One region of the Streptomyces sp. NPDC029164 genome, then DNA from elsewhere that is predicted to be linked to it. Evidence: riboswitches for the same ligand, from Rfam matches in the RefSeq annotation. Region 1 holds a riboswitch; the other holds the start of a gene.
What was found. Region 1 has a riboswitch for glycine ahead of gcvT (glycine cleavage system aminomethyltransferase GcvT). Riboswitches for the same ligand answer to the same signal wherever they lie in the genome.
Positions count from the first base shown of each region.

Region 2: another riboswitch for glycine. It lies ahead of gcvP (aminomethyl-transferring glycine dehydrogenase); the one in region 1 lies ahead of gcvT (glycine cleavage system aminomethyltransferase GcvT).

Region 1 covers NZ_JBVHWW010000006.1:72,228-77,775, forward strand. The annotation lists gene ACZ4VT_RS07980 (L-serine ammonia-lyase) at 1-1,084, opposite strand, end outside; gene glyA (serine hydroxymethyltransferase) at 1,373-2,629, opposite strand; gene gcvH (glycine cleavage system protein GcvH) at 2,645-3,025, opposite strand; gene gcvT (glycine cleavage system aminomethyltransferase GcvT) at 3,138-4,253, opposite strand; glycine riboswitch at 4,394-4,497, opposite strand; gene ACZ4VT_RS08000 (AAA family ATPase) at 4,704-5,372, shown strand; gene ACZ4VT_RS08005 (enhanced serine sensitivity protein SseB) at 5,508-5,548, shown strand, end outside.
Region 2 covers NZ_JBVHWW010000065.1:7,501-13,048, reverse strand. The annotation lists gene gcvP (aminomethyl-transferring glycine dehydrogenase) at 1-1,832, opposite strand, end outside; glycine riboswitch at 2,029-2,127, opposite strand; gene ACZ4VT_RS36145 (PRC-barrel domain-containing protein) at 2,240-2,605, shown strand; gene ACZ4VT_RS36140 (DNA polymerase IV) at 2,658-4,127, opposite strand; gene ACZ4VT_RS36135 (MerR family transcriptional regulator) at 4,172-4,810, opposite strand; gene ACZ4VT_RS36130 (bifunctional nuclease family protein) at 5,000-5,473, opposite strand; gene ftsR (transcriptional regulator FtsR) at 5,537-5,548, opposite strand, start outside.

The DNA.
Region 1 (5,548 bases):
CGGCGAGGGCGCCGGCCGCCATCGAGCAGGCCGAGCCCACCTCGCCCTGGCAGCCGACCTCGGCGCCGGAGATCGAGGCGTTCTCCTTGAAGAGCAGGCCGATCGCACCCGCTGCCAGCAGGAAGCGGACCACGCCTTCCTCGTCGGCGCCGGGCACGAAGTTCACGTAGTAGTGCAGGACCGCCGGGATGATGCCCGCGGCGCCGTTCGTCGGAGCGGTGACCACCCGGCCGCCGGCCGCGTTCTCCTCGTTCACGGCCATCGCGTAGAGGGTGATCCACTCCATCGAGAGCGCCAGCGGGTCGCCCTCGGAGCGGAGCTTGCGGGCGGTGTTCGCGGCCCGGCGCCGGACCTTCAGGCCGCCCGGCAGGATGCCCTCACGCGACATGCCGCGCGCGACGCACGCCTGCATGACCCGCCAGATCTCCAGCAGGCCCTCGCGGATCTCCTCCTCGGTGCGCCAGGCCTTCTCGTTCTCCAGCATCATCGCGGAGATCGACAGACCGCTCTCCCGGGCCATGCGCAGCAGCTCGTCGCCGGAGCGGAAGGGATACTTCAGCACCGTGTCGTCGAGCTTGATCCGGTCCTCGCCGACCGCGTCCTCGTCCACGACGAAGCCGCCGCCGACCGAGTAGTAGGTCTTCTCCAGCAGCGGGGCGCCGGCGGCGTCGTACGCGAAGAGGGTCATGCCGTTCGCGTGGTACGGCAGGGAGCGCCGGCGGTGGAGGATCAGCTGGTTCGGCTCGTCGAAGTCGATCTCGTGGACGTCGCCTATCTCCGCGCCCAGCAGCCGCAGCCGGCCGCTCTTGCGGATGCGCTCGACCTCGTCGTCCGCCGTCTCGACGTTCACGCTGCGGGGGGAGTGCCCCTCCAGGCCCAGCAGCACCGCCTTGGGGGTGCCGTGGCCGTGGCCCGTGGCGCCGAGGGAGCCGAAGAGCTCGGCCCGCACGGCGGCGGTCTGGGCGAGCACGCCGTCCTTCTTCAGCCGCGTCACGAACATGCGGGCGGCCCGCATCGGACCGACGGTGTGCGAGCTGGACGGACCGATGCCGATCGAGAAGAGATCGAAAACGGAAATGGCCACGTTGGCGGTCTCCCGGGTCATCCCCGCGGTGGCGGGGAACGGACCGTCCAGTCGCGCTCGCAGCGTAGCGAGGCGGCCGACGGAGGGGCGGACTTTGCAGGGATTGCGGGCAAAGATCACCTCGTGGGCGCCCTTGCCCGGTTCATCAGCGTACGTCAGTTCGTGCGGGGGCCGGTTACGCCGACCTGTACGGCGGCTTTCGCGGCCCCGACGTCGAGGACCGCGCCCCGGGTCATGGGGAAGGCCCGGCCTTGTGCGAGACGAGGCCGGGCCTTCCCAAGCCGTTGCCTAGAGCGACGGGTACAGCGGGAACTTCGCGGCGAGCGCGGAGACGCGCGCCTTGAGGGACTCGGCGTCGTAGGCCGGCTTCAGCGCCTGCGCGATGATCTCGGCGACCTCGGTGAAGGCCTCGGCGTCGAAACCGCGGGTGGCGAGGGCCGGCGTACCGATCCGCAGACCCGAGGTGACCATCGGCGGCCGCGGGTCGTTCGGGATGGCGTTGCGGTTGACCGTGATGCCGACCTCGTGGAGGCGGTCCTCGGCCTGCTGACCGTCGAGCTCGGAGTTGCGCAGGTCGACCAGGACCAGGTGCACGTCGGTGCCGCCGGTGAGGACGTCCACGCCCACGGCCTTGACGTCGTCCTGGACCAGGCGGGCGGCGAGGATCTTCGCACCCTCCAGGGTGCGCTCCTGGCGCTCCTTGAACTCGGGCGAGGCCGCGACCAGGAAGGAGACGGCCTTGGCCGCGATCACGTGCTCCAGCGGGCCGCCCTGCTGACCGGGGAAGACCGCGGAGTTGATCTTCTTGGCCAGCTCCTGCGTCGACAGGATGACACCGCCGCGCGGACCGCCGAGGGTCTTGTGCGTGGTGGTGGTGACCACGTGGGCGTGCGGCACCGGGTTCGGGTGCAGACCCGCGGCGACCAGGCCGGCGAAGTGCGCCATGTCGACCATCAGGTACGCGCCGACCTCGTCCGCGATGCGGCGGAAGGCGGCGAAGTCCAGCTGGCGCGGGTACGCGGACCAGCCGGCGACGATCAGCTGCGGCTTGGACTCCTTGGCGAGGCGCTCGACCTCGGCCATGTCCACCTCGCCGGTCTCGTCGACGTGGTACGGGACCACGTTGTAGAGCTTGCCGGAGAAGTTGATCTTCATGCCGTGGGTCAGGTGACCGCCGTGGGCCAGGTTCAGGCCCATGATCGTGTCGCCCGGCTTCAGCAGCGCGAACATCGCGGCGGCGTTCGCCTGCGCACCCGAGTGCGGCTGGACGTTCGCGGCCTCGGCGCCGAACAGCGCCTTGATCCGGTCGATCGCGATCTGCTCGACGACGTCGACGTGCTCGCAGCCACCGTAGTAACGGCGGCCCGGGTAGCCCTCGGCGTACTTGTTGGTCAGGACCGAGCCCTGGGCCTCCATGACGGCGACCGGAGCGAAGTTCTCCGACGCGATCATTTCCAGGGTGGACTGCTGGCGCACGAGCTCGGCGTCGAGGGCGGCGGCGACGTCCGGGTCGAGCTCGTGGAGAGGGGTGTTCAGTACAGACATCAGGGTCCCCTGGGGTCAGTTACCGGCGGTGAGCTTGGTGTACTCCTCGAAGGACAGGGTGTCCTTCGGCTCCTCCGAGAGGCGCACCTTGAAGAGCCAGCCGCCCTCGAACGGGGCGGTGTTCACGAGCGCCGGGTCGTCCACGACGTCCTGGTTGAACTCGACGATCTCGCCGGAGACGGGGGAGTACAGGTCGCTGACCGACTTCGTCGACTCCAGCTCGCCGCAGGTCTCGCCCTCGGTCACGGTCTCGCCGACCTCGGGGAGCTGGGCGTAGACGACGTCACCGAGCGCGTTGGCCGCGAACTCCGTGATGCCGACCGTCGCGACGCCGTCCACGGCGTCCGACAGCCACTCGTGCTCCTTGGTGTAACGCAGCTTCTCGGGGTTGCTCATGACCTGATTCTCCTGGATGCGGGGGAGTGGATACGAACGGTGGTCTCGGGTACTGAGACGCTGCCGGACGGGGTTCCCGTACGGCTCGTGCACGGCTGGACCGTGTGCGGAACTACTTCTGCCGCTTGTAGAACGGCAGCGCCACGACCTCGTACGGCTCATGCGTACCGCGAATGTCGACGCCGACGCCGGAGGTGCCGGGCGCGGCGTGCGCCGCGTCCACGTACGCCATCGCGATCGGCTTGCCCAGCGTCGGGGACGGGGCGCCCGAGGTGACCTCGCCGATGACCTGACCGTCGGCGACGACCGGGAAACCGGCGCGCGGGACGCGGCGGCCCTCGGCGATCAGGCCGACCAGCTTGCGCGGCGGATTGGTGGCGGCGCGCTCGGCGGCGGCCTCCAGCGCGGCGCGGCCGACGAAGTCCCCCTCCTTCTCGAACTTCACGACCCGGCCCAGACCCGCGTCGAACGGGGTGAGGGAGGTGGTCAGCTCGTGCCCGTACAGCGGCATGCCCGCTTCCAGGCGCAGGGTGTCGCGGCAGGACAGGCCGGCCGGCACCAGGCCCACGCCCTCGCCCGCCTTGGTCAGCGCCTGCCACAGCTCCACGGCGTGCTCGGGGGCGACGAACAGCTCGAAGCCGTCCTCGCCGGTGTAGCCCGTACGCGCGATCAGCGCGGGCACGCCCGCGACGGTGCCCGGCAGGCCGGCGTAGTACTTGAGGCCGTCCAGGTCGGCGTCCGTCAGGGACTTCAGGATGCCGGGGGACTCCGGGCCCTGCACCGCGAGCAGCGCGTACGCGTCGCGGTCGTCGCGGACCTCGGTGTCGAAGCCGGCGGCACGCTCGGTCAGGGCGTCGAGGACGACCTGGGCGTTGGAGGCGTTGGCGACGACCATGAACTCGGTCTCGCCGAGGCGGTAGACGATCAGGTCGTCGACGATCCCGCCGTCCTCCTGACAGATGTGCGTGTAGCGGGCGCGGCCGACGCCGACGGTGGAGATGTTGCCGACCAGCGCGTGGTCGAGCGCCTTGACGGCCTCCGGGCCGGTCAGCGTGATCTCGCCCATGTGCGACAGGTCGAAGAGACCGGCCTTGGTGCGTACGGCGTTGTGCTCGTCGCGCTCGCTGGCGTACCGCAGCGGCATGTCCCAGCCCGCGAAGTCGGTCATGGTCGCACCGAGCGAGCGGTGCAGCGCGTCGAGGGCGGTCAGACGGGGGGCAGTGCTCATGGGTGTGGCTCCCGAGTCCCAGGGCATGACATGACGAGGAGGGTCCTCCCCATCTGTCATCGGAACCTGAGAGGTTCGCCGAGAGTTCCTCGGCTTGCACCTTGGGTGGAGCTGTCGAACAGCTCGCTTTTCAGATCTGCCTCATCCACGCGGTACGGGGCCTGAGAGATTCAAGGGAGGATCTTGCTCCTTCGGCGCCCGCGCACGGCCTTGCGGCGTGCCGGGACTCTCCCGCGCGGATTCAAGCGGCCGGTATGCAGTTGGTCCAGATGGCGCACATCATTGCACGCCATGCCCGTGATCGGGCGGAGGGGTCCGAAAGTTCGTACGGTACCCCGAGGGGGCGGACCGGAACCGGGGATGCCGGATTACCGTCTCTTTACACTCAGTGGGCAAGGGTCCTGGTGACCCGATTCGGGGGAGGCGAACACTGTGCGGAGATTCGGAGTGGTGACGACGACGGGAACGGTGGACGCGGTGCCGGCGCAGCGCGAGGCGCGCGGACGGGACCGCGAGCGCGAGCGTGCGGTGGACGCGGGCACCGGGTCCGTACGTGACCTGCGCGGACCCGAGGCAGGCGGCCCGCAGCGGCTCGCCTTCGCGGAGGGGGACATCGTCGTGGTGTCCGGCCTGCCCGGCGGCGGCAAGAGCACCCTGATCAAGCGGGCGGCCGCCGAGGGCGGCGCCGTCGACTCACAGGACACCCGCGAGCGCTGGGAACGGCGCATGCCCGCGGCCCTCCCGTACGCGGTGTACCGGCCGCTGGTGCGTGCCGCGCACTACTGGGGGCTGTGGCGGCTCCTGCGCTCCGGAGCCTCCGTGGTCGTCCACGACTGCGGTACGCAGAGCTGGGTGCGGGGGCTGCTCGCGGCGGCCGCGCGGCGCCGGGGGCGGGCGCTGCACCTGCTCCTCCTCGACAGCAGCCCCGCGGAGGCCCTCTCCGGCCAGGCGGCGCGGGGGCGGCGGGTCTCGGCCTACGCCTTCGCCCGGCACCGGGGCGCGGTGGGCCGCCTCCTGCGCGAAGCCGAAGCGGGCCTCCCCCCGCACGGCTGCGCCTCGGTCACCCTGCTGGACCGCGCCTCCGCCGCGACGGTGACCCGCATCGCGTTCCACGCCTGACCCGCCGGGTGCGGCGCCCCGGTCCTGAAGCCCCGCCGGCGTTCGAGGCGCGGCGGGCCGGGCCCCCGCAGCGGCGGCGCCAACGGGCCGGTACCCTGCGGGGCGACACGCGGCGGGATCACGGAGGCACGGGACATGCAGGGCAGCGGCTGGCCGGGGAATGAGCTGGAGCACGT
Region 2 (5,548 bases), on a different contig from region 1:
GCGGCGTTGGTGCCGTGCGCGGAGGACGGGATGAGGCAGATGGTGCGCTGCTCGTCGCCGTTCGCGCGGTGGTAGGCGCGGACGGCCAGCAGGCCGGCGAGCTCACCCTGGGAGCCGGCGTTGGGCTGGATGGACACCTTGTCGTAGCCGGTGACCTCGCAGAGACGTTCCTCCAGCTCGGTGATGAGCGTGAGGTAGCCCTCGGCCTGCTCCACCGGGGCGAACGGGTGCAGCTGGCCGAATTCGGGCCAGGTGACCGGCTCCATCTCGGTGGTCGCGTTGAGCTTCATGGTGCAGGAGCCCAGCGGGATCATGCCGCGGTCCAGCGCGTAGTCCTTGTCCGAGAGCTTGCGCAGGTAGCGCAGCATCGCGGTCTCGGAGCGGTGCTGGTGGAAGACCGGGTGCGTCAGGTAGTCGTCCGAGCGCAGCAGGCCCTCGGGCAGGGTGTCGGCCGTGGTCGCGTCGAGCGCCTCGATCTCGGCGGTGACGCCGAAGGCGGCCCAGACGGCCTCGATGTCGGCGCGCAGGGTGGTCTCGTCGCAGGCGGCGGAGACGTGGTCGGCGTCGACCAGGTACAGGTTGATGCCGCCTTCACGGGCGGCGGCGACGACCTCGGCCGCGCGGCCCGGAACGCGGGCGGTGACCGTGTCGAAGTACGAGCCGTGCACGATCTCGACCCCGCCGGCCGTCAGGCCCTCGGCGAGCAGGGCGGCGTAGCGGTGGGTCCGGCGGGCGATCGTCCGCAGGCCGTCCGGGCCGTGATAGACGGCGTACATGGCGGCCATGACGGCGAGCAGCACCTGGGCGGTGCAGATGTTGCTGGTGGCCTTCTCGCGGCGGATGTGCTGCTCGCGGGTCTGCAGCGCCAGGCGGTAGGCCTTGTTGCCGTCCGCGTCCACGGAGACGCCGACCAGTCGGCCGGGCAGCGAACGCGCGTGCTTGTCCTGGACGGCCATGTATCCGGCGTGCGGTCCGCCGAAGCCCATCGGGACACCGAAGCGCTGGGTGGTGCCGACGGCGATGTCGGCGCCGAGCGCGCCCGGGGAGGTCAGCAGGGTCAGCGCGAGCAGGTCGGCGGAGACGGCGACGATGGCGCCGAGCTCGTGCGCCTGGTCGATGACCGGCTTGATGTCCCGTACGGCACCGGAGGCACCCGGGTACTGGACGAGGACGCCGTAGATGCCGCGCTCGACGATCTCGGCCGGGATGCCGGCGGACAGGTCGGCGACGGCGACCTCGATGCCGATCGGCTCGGCGCGGGTCTCGATGACGGCGATGGTCTGCGGCAGCGCGTCGGCGTCCACGAGGAAGACGTTCCCCTTGGCCTTGCCCACGCGGCGGGCCAGCGTCATGGCCTCGGCGGCCGCGGTGCCCTCGTCGAGCAGCGAGGCGCCCGAGGTCGGCAGCCCCGTGAGGTCGGCGACGACGGTCTGGAAGTTCAGCAGGGCTTCGAGGCGGCCCTGCGAGATCTCCGGCTGGTACGGGGTGTACGCCGTGTACCAGGCCGGGTTCTCCATGACGTTGCGGAGGATCACCGGCGGGGTGAAGGTCCCGTAGTAGCCGAGACCGATCATGGAGGAGAGGACCTGGTTGCGGTCGGCGAGCGAGCGCAGCTCGGCGAGCACCTCGGCCTCGGTCCGCGCCTCGGGCAGGTCGAGCGCCTCGGCGGTCTTGATCACATCCGGGACCGCGGCGGCGGTCAGTTCGTCCAGGGAGCCGTAGCCCACATGGGCGAGCATCTTCGCCTGCGCCTCGGCATCCGGGCCGATGTGGCGCTGTTCGAAGGGGATGCCTCGCTCCAGCTGGGAGAGCGGAATGCGGTTGGCGGTCATGTACGGAGGCCTCCTGGTCGTATGACCTGCGAGGGGCACCACGGCGCGGGCACCCGGACGGCCTCCCCCTCTGTCATCTGCACCTGAGAGTTTCACCGGAGCCACGGGGGTCGCCCGAGCGCTCCGGCTTTCACCGTCGGTGAGGAGGGGGACCGGCACTGCACGCCCGGTACCCGCTCCTGCTTTCCAGAGTGGCCTCGTCCGTGCGGTACGTATGCCTGAGAGATTCCGGGGAGGATTTGCTCCTTCGGCGCCTCCGTCTTGTTCACTCGGAGGACTCTCCCGCACAGGGTCGACAGCCATCACCCAGCCTACCAGCGACGTTCTGGGCCCTTCCCGAGTGGCCTCCGCTGCCGTTATGCACTTCTGTAGTCATTACGGAGGAGTTGCGACCATTTGGAGGGACCGTGCAGACCGACATCGATCCGCGCAGCCTGATCGGCCGCAAGGCGTTCGACCGCAATGGCACCAAGATCGGCACCGTCGACGAGGTCTACCTCGACGATGCCACGGGCGTCCCGGAATGGGCGGCCGTCCGTACGGGCCTGTTCAGCCGGGACGCCTTCGTCCCGCTGGAGCCGAGCGAGATGGTGGGCGACACCCTGCGGGTGCCCTTCGAGCGCTCCCTCATCAGGGACGCCCCCGACTTCGGCGTCGGCCGCCACCTCTCCCCCGAACAGGAGCTGCAGCTCTACCACCACTACGGCCTGGACACGACCCTGCCCGCGGAGTTCTCGCGCGACTTCGGCCGGCTGGCGGGCGACGAGGGCTGAGCGGCCCGGGCGCGCGGCCGGGGGCGGCCGTGGCCACCGCCGGACTGGCGGATCAGGCCGGGGCGGCCGCGGCTCCCGGCTCCCCCTCCCCCTCCCCCACCAGCGGCAGCGGATCGGACGGCTCCAGCTCGGGGTCGTCCACCCGGAAGGTCCGCACCCGGCCGGGCTCGGATCCGGGCTGCTCGAACCGTACGGTCACCCGCCCGACCCCGCTGCCCTGCACCCACCCGGGCCCGTACAGCGCGTGCCGTACGTCGCTCCCGGCCGGCCAGCGCCGCTCCGGGGCCGGTTCCGGCTCCCCGGGCCCCTCGGCGGCCGCCCGGGCCCCTGAGGCCTCCACAGGCGCCGCTGTGGCTCCGGGCTCGACGTTCCCGCCCGCCGCGACTGCCCCACCCGCCCCGGCCACCTCGCTCGCCCCCTCCGTCCCGTCCACCCCATCCGGCTCAGCGGCGAGCGACTGCGCGAACAGGTCCTCCTGCGTGTAGTCCGCCAGCCCCGTCACCCCCACCCCCAGCAGGCGCACCCCGCCCGTGGTGTCCACACCCTCCAGGAGCCGCGCCGCGGCCTCCCGCACCACCGCGGGGTCGTCCGTGGGCCCCCGCAGCGTCTCGGACCGCGTCAGCGTGGAGAAGTCGTACCGCCGCACCTTCAGCACGATCGTCCGCCCCGAGTGCCCCGACCCCCGCAGCCGCTGCACGCACCGGTCGGCGAGCCGCTGCACCTCGTTCCGGATCCGTACGCGGTCGTGCAGGTCCACGTCGAAGGTGTCCTCGACCGACACCGACTTCGCGTCCCGCTCCGCGACCACCGGCCGGTCGTCCAGCCCCAGCGCCATCCGGTACAGGCCGACGCCGTGCGCGCGCCCGAGCATCCGGACCAGCTCGTCCTCCCCCGCCTCGGCCAGCTCCCCCACCGTGGTGATCCCGGCGCGGCGCAGGTGCTCCCCCGTGGCCGGCCCGACCCCGGGCAGGGTCCGTACCGACATCGGCGCGAGCAGCTCGCGCTCGGTCCCCGGCTCGATCAGCAGCAGCCCGGCCGGCTTGGCCTCCTCGGACGCCACCTTCGCCAGCATCTTCGACCCGGCCAGCCCCACCGACCCGCTGAGCCCCGTGGCGGCCCTGATGTCGGCCCGCAGCCGCTCGCCCGTCGTCCGGGCGGTCCGCGAGTCGAAGGCCACGCCGCCCGCCTCCAGGTCCACGAAGGCCTCGTCCAGGCTGAGCGGCTCCACGAGCGGCGACAGCTCCCGCAGCAGGGCCATCACCACGTCGCTGACCTGCCGGTAGAGGCTGAAGCGCGGGATCAGGTACGCGCCGTTCGGGCACAGCCGCCTCGCCTGCCCCATCGGCATCGCCGAGTGCACGCCGAAGCGCCTGGCCTCGTACGAAGCCGTGGCGACGACCCCGCGCGGCCCGAGCCCGCCGACGATGACGGCCTTGCCCCGCAGGCTCGGCTTCGACGCCTGCTCGACGGAGGCGTAGAAGGCGTCCATGTCCAGGTGCAGGATGGTCGGCGCGGCTCTCACGCCACCGATGCTGCCCTACGGCACTGACATTTCCCCGGCCCGGATCAGACGGCGCGGTTGCGGCGGGCGGCCAGCTCGTCCGTCGGGTGGTGCCCGACCAGGGTCTCGCCGGTGTCCACGCGCTCCCCGTGCAGCTGCGACAGCGCGCTCTCGACATCGCGCCACACCACGCCCACGGCGATGCCGAAGACGCCCTGCCCGCCCTGGAGCAGGCTCACGACCTGGTCCGGGGAGGTGCACTCGTACACGGTGGCGCCGTCGCTCATCAGCGTCATCCGCTCCAGGTCCGAGAACCCGCGGTCACGCAGGTGCTGCACCGCCGTACGGATGTTCTGCAGCGCCACCCCCGTGTCCAGGAAGCGCTTGACGATCTTGAGGACCACCACGTCGCGGAAGCTGTAGAGCCGCTGCGTGCCCGACCCGTACGCGGGCCGCACGCTGGGCTCCACCAGCCCGGTCCGCGCCCAGTAGTCCAGCTGCCGGTACGTGATGCCGGCCGCCGCACACGCCGTCGGCCCGCGGTATCCGATCTGCTCGGGCGCCGGGTCACCGCTCACCGGTCCGACCGGCGTCGACTCCGGCTGACGGCGCGCGGACCCGACCGCGCCGCCGTGCAGCGGGTACGGCCCAGCGTCACTCCGTACGGGGATGCCCCCGGTCGTACCGTCGCCCGTGATCCTCACGCCGACCCTCCGTCCTTGACCTGCCACCTTGAAGGTAGGCAGTCACCAGGGGTGCGTCAACGATCGCCACACTCGGCACGCCGAGTGATAATCACCCTGAGAGTGGTTTCCCGTATCCCGTTATGGGGAAAGGCTAATCGAATGGGCTGAAAGTCCCCCGCTGATCGCGGGGGCGACGCGGCCCGCGCCTCACTGCGGGCCGGTGCCGAAGTCCTCGGGCGAGATCTGGTCGAGGAACTCGCGGAACTTCTCCACCTCGTCCTCCTGCTCGTCCGGAATGGCGATTCCGGCGTCGTCCAGCACGCCGTCACTGCCGTAGATCGGCGTCCCCGTCCGCAGGGCCAGCGCTATGGCATCGGAAGGCCGCGCGCTCACCTCGACCCCGCTGGCGAAGACAAGCTCCGCGTAGAAGACGCCCTCCCGCAGATCCGTGATCCGGACCTCGGTGAGTTCCTCACCGACCGCCTCCAGCACGTCCTTGAACAGGTCGTGCGTCAGCGGTCGGGCAGGAGCCATCCCCTGTTGGGCGAAGGCAATGGCGGTCGCCTCCCCCGGACCGATCCAGATGGGGAGGTACCGGTCGCCTCCCACTTCACGCAGGAGCACGATCGGTTGGTTGGAGGGCATTTCCACCCGGACACCCACAACGTCGAGCTCGTTCACACAGCAACCCTAGGACCTGCCCGGCAGGTTTGGGTAGTCGGGGCTCCACGCCGACCAGCGCGGTCACCGCAACCG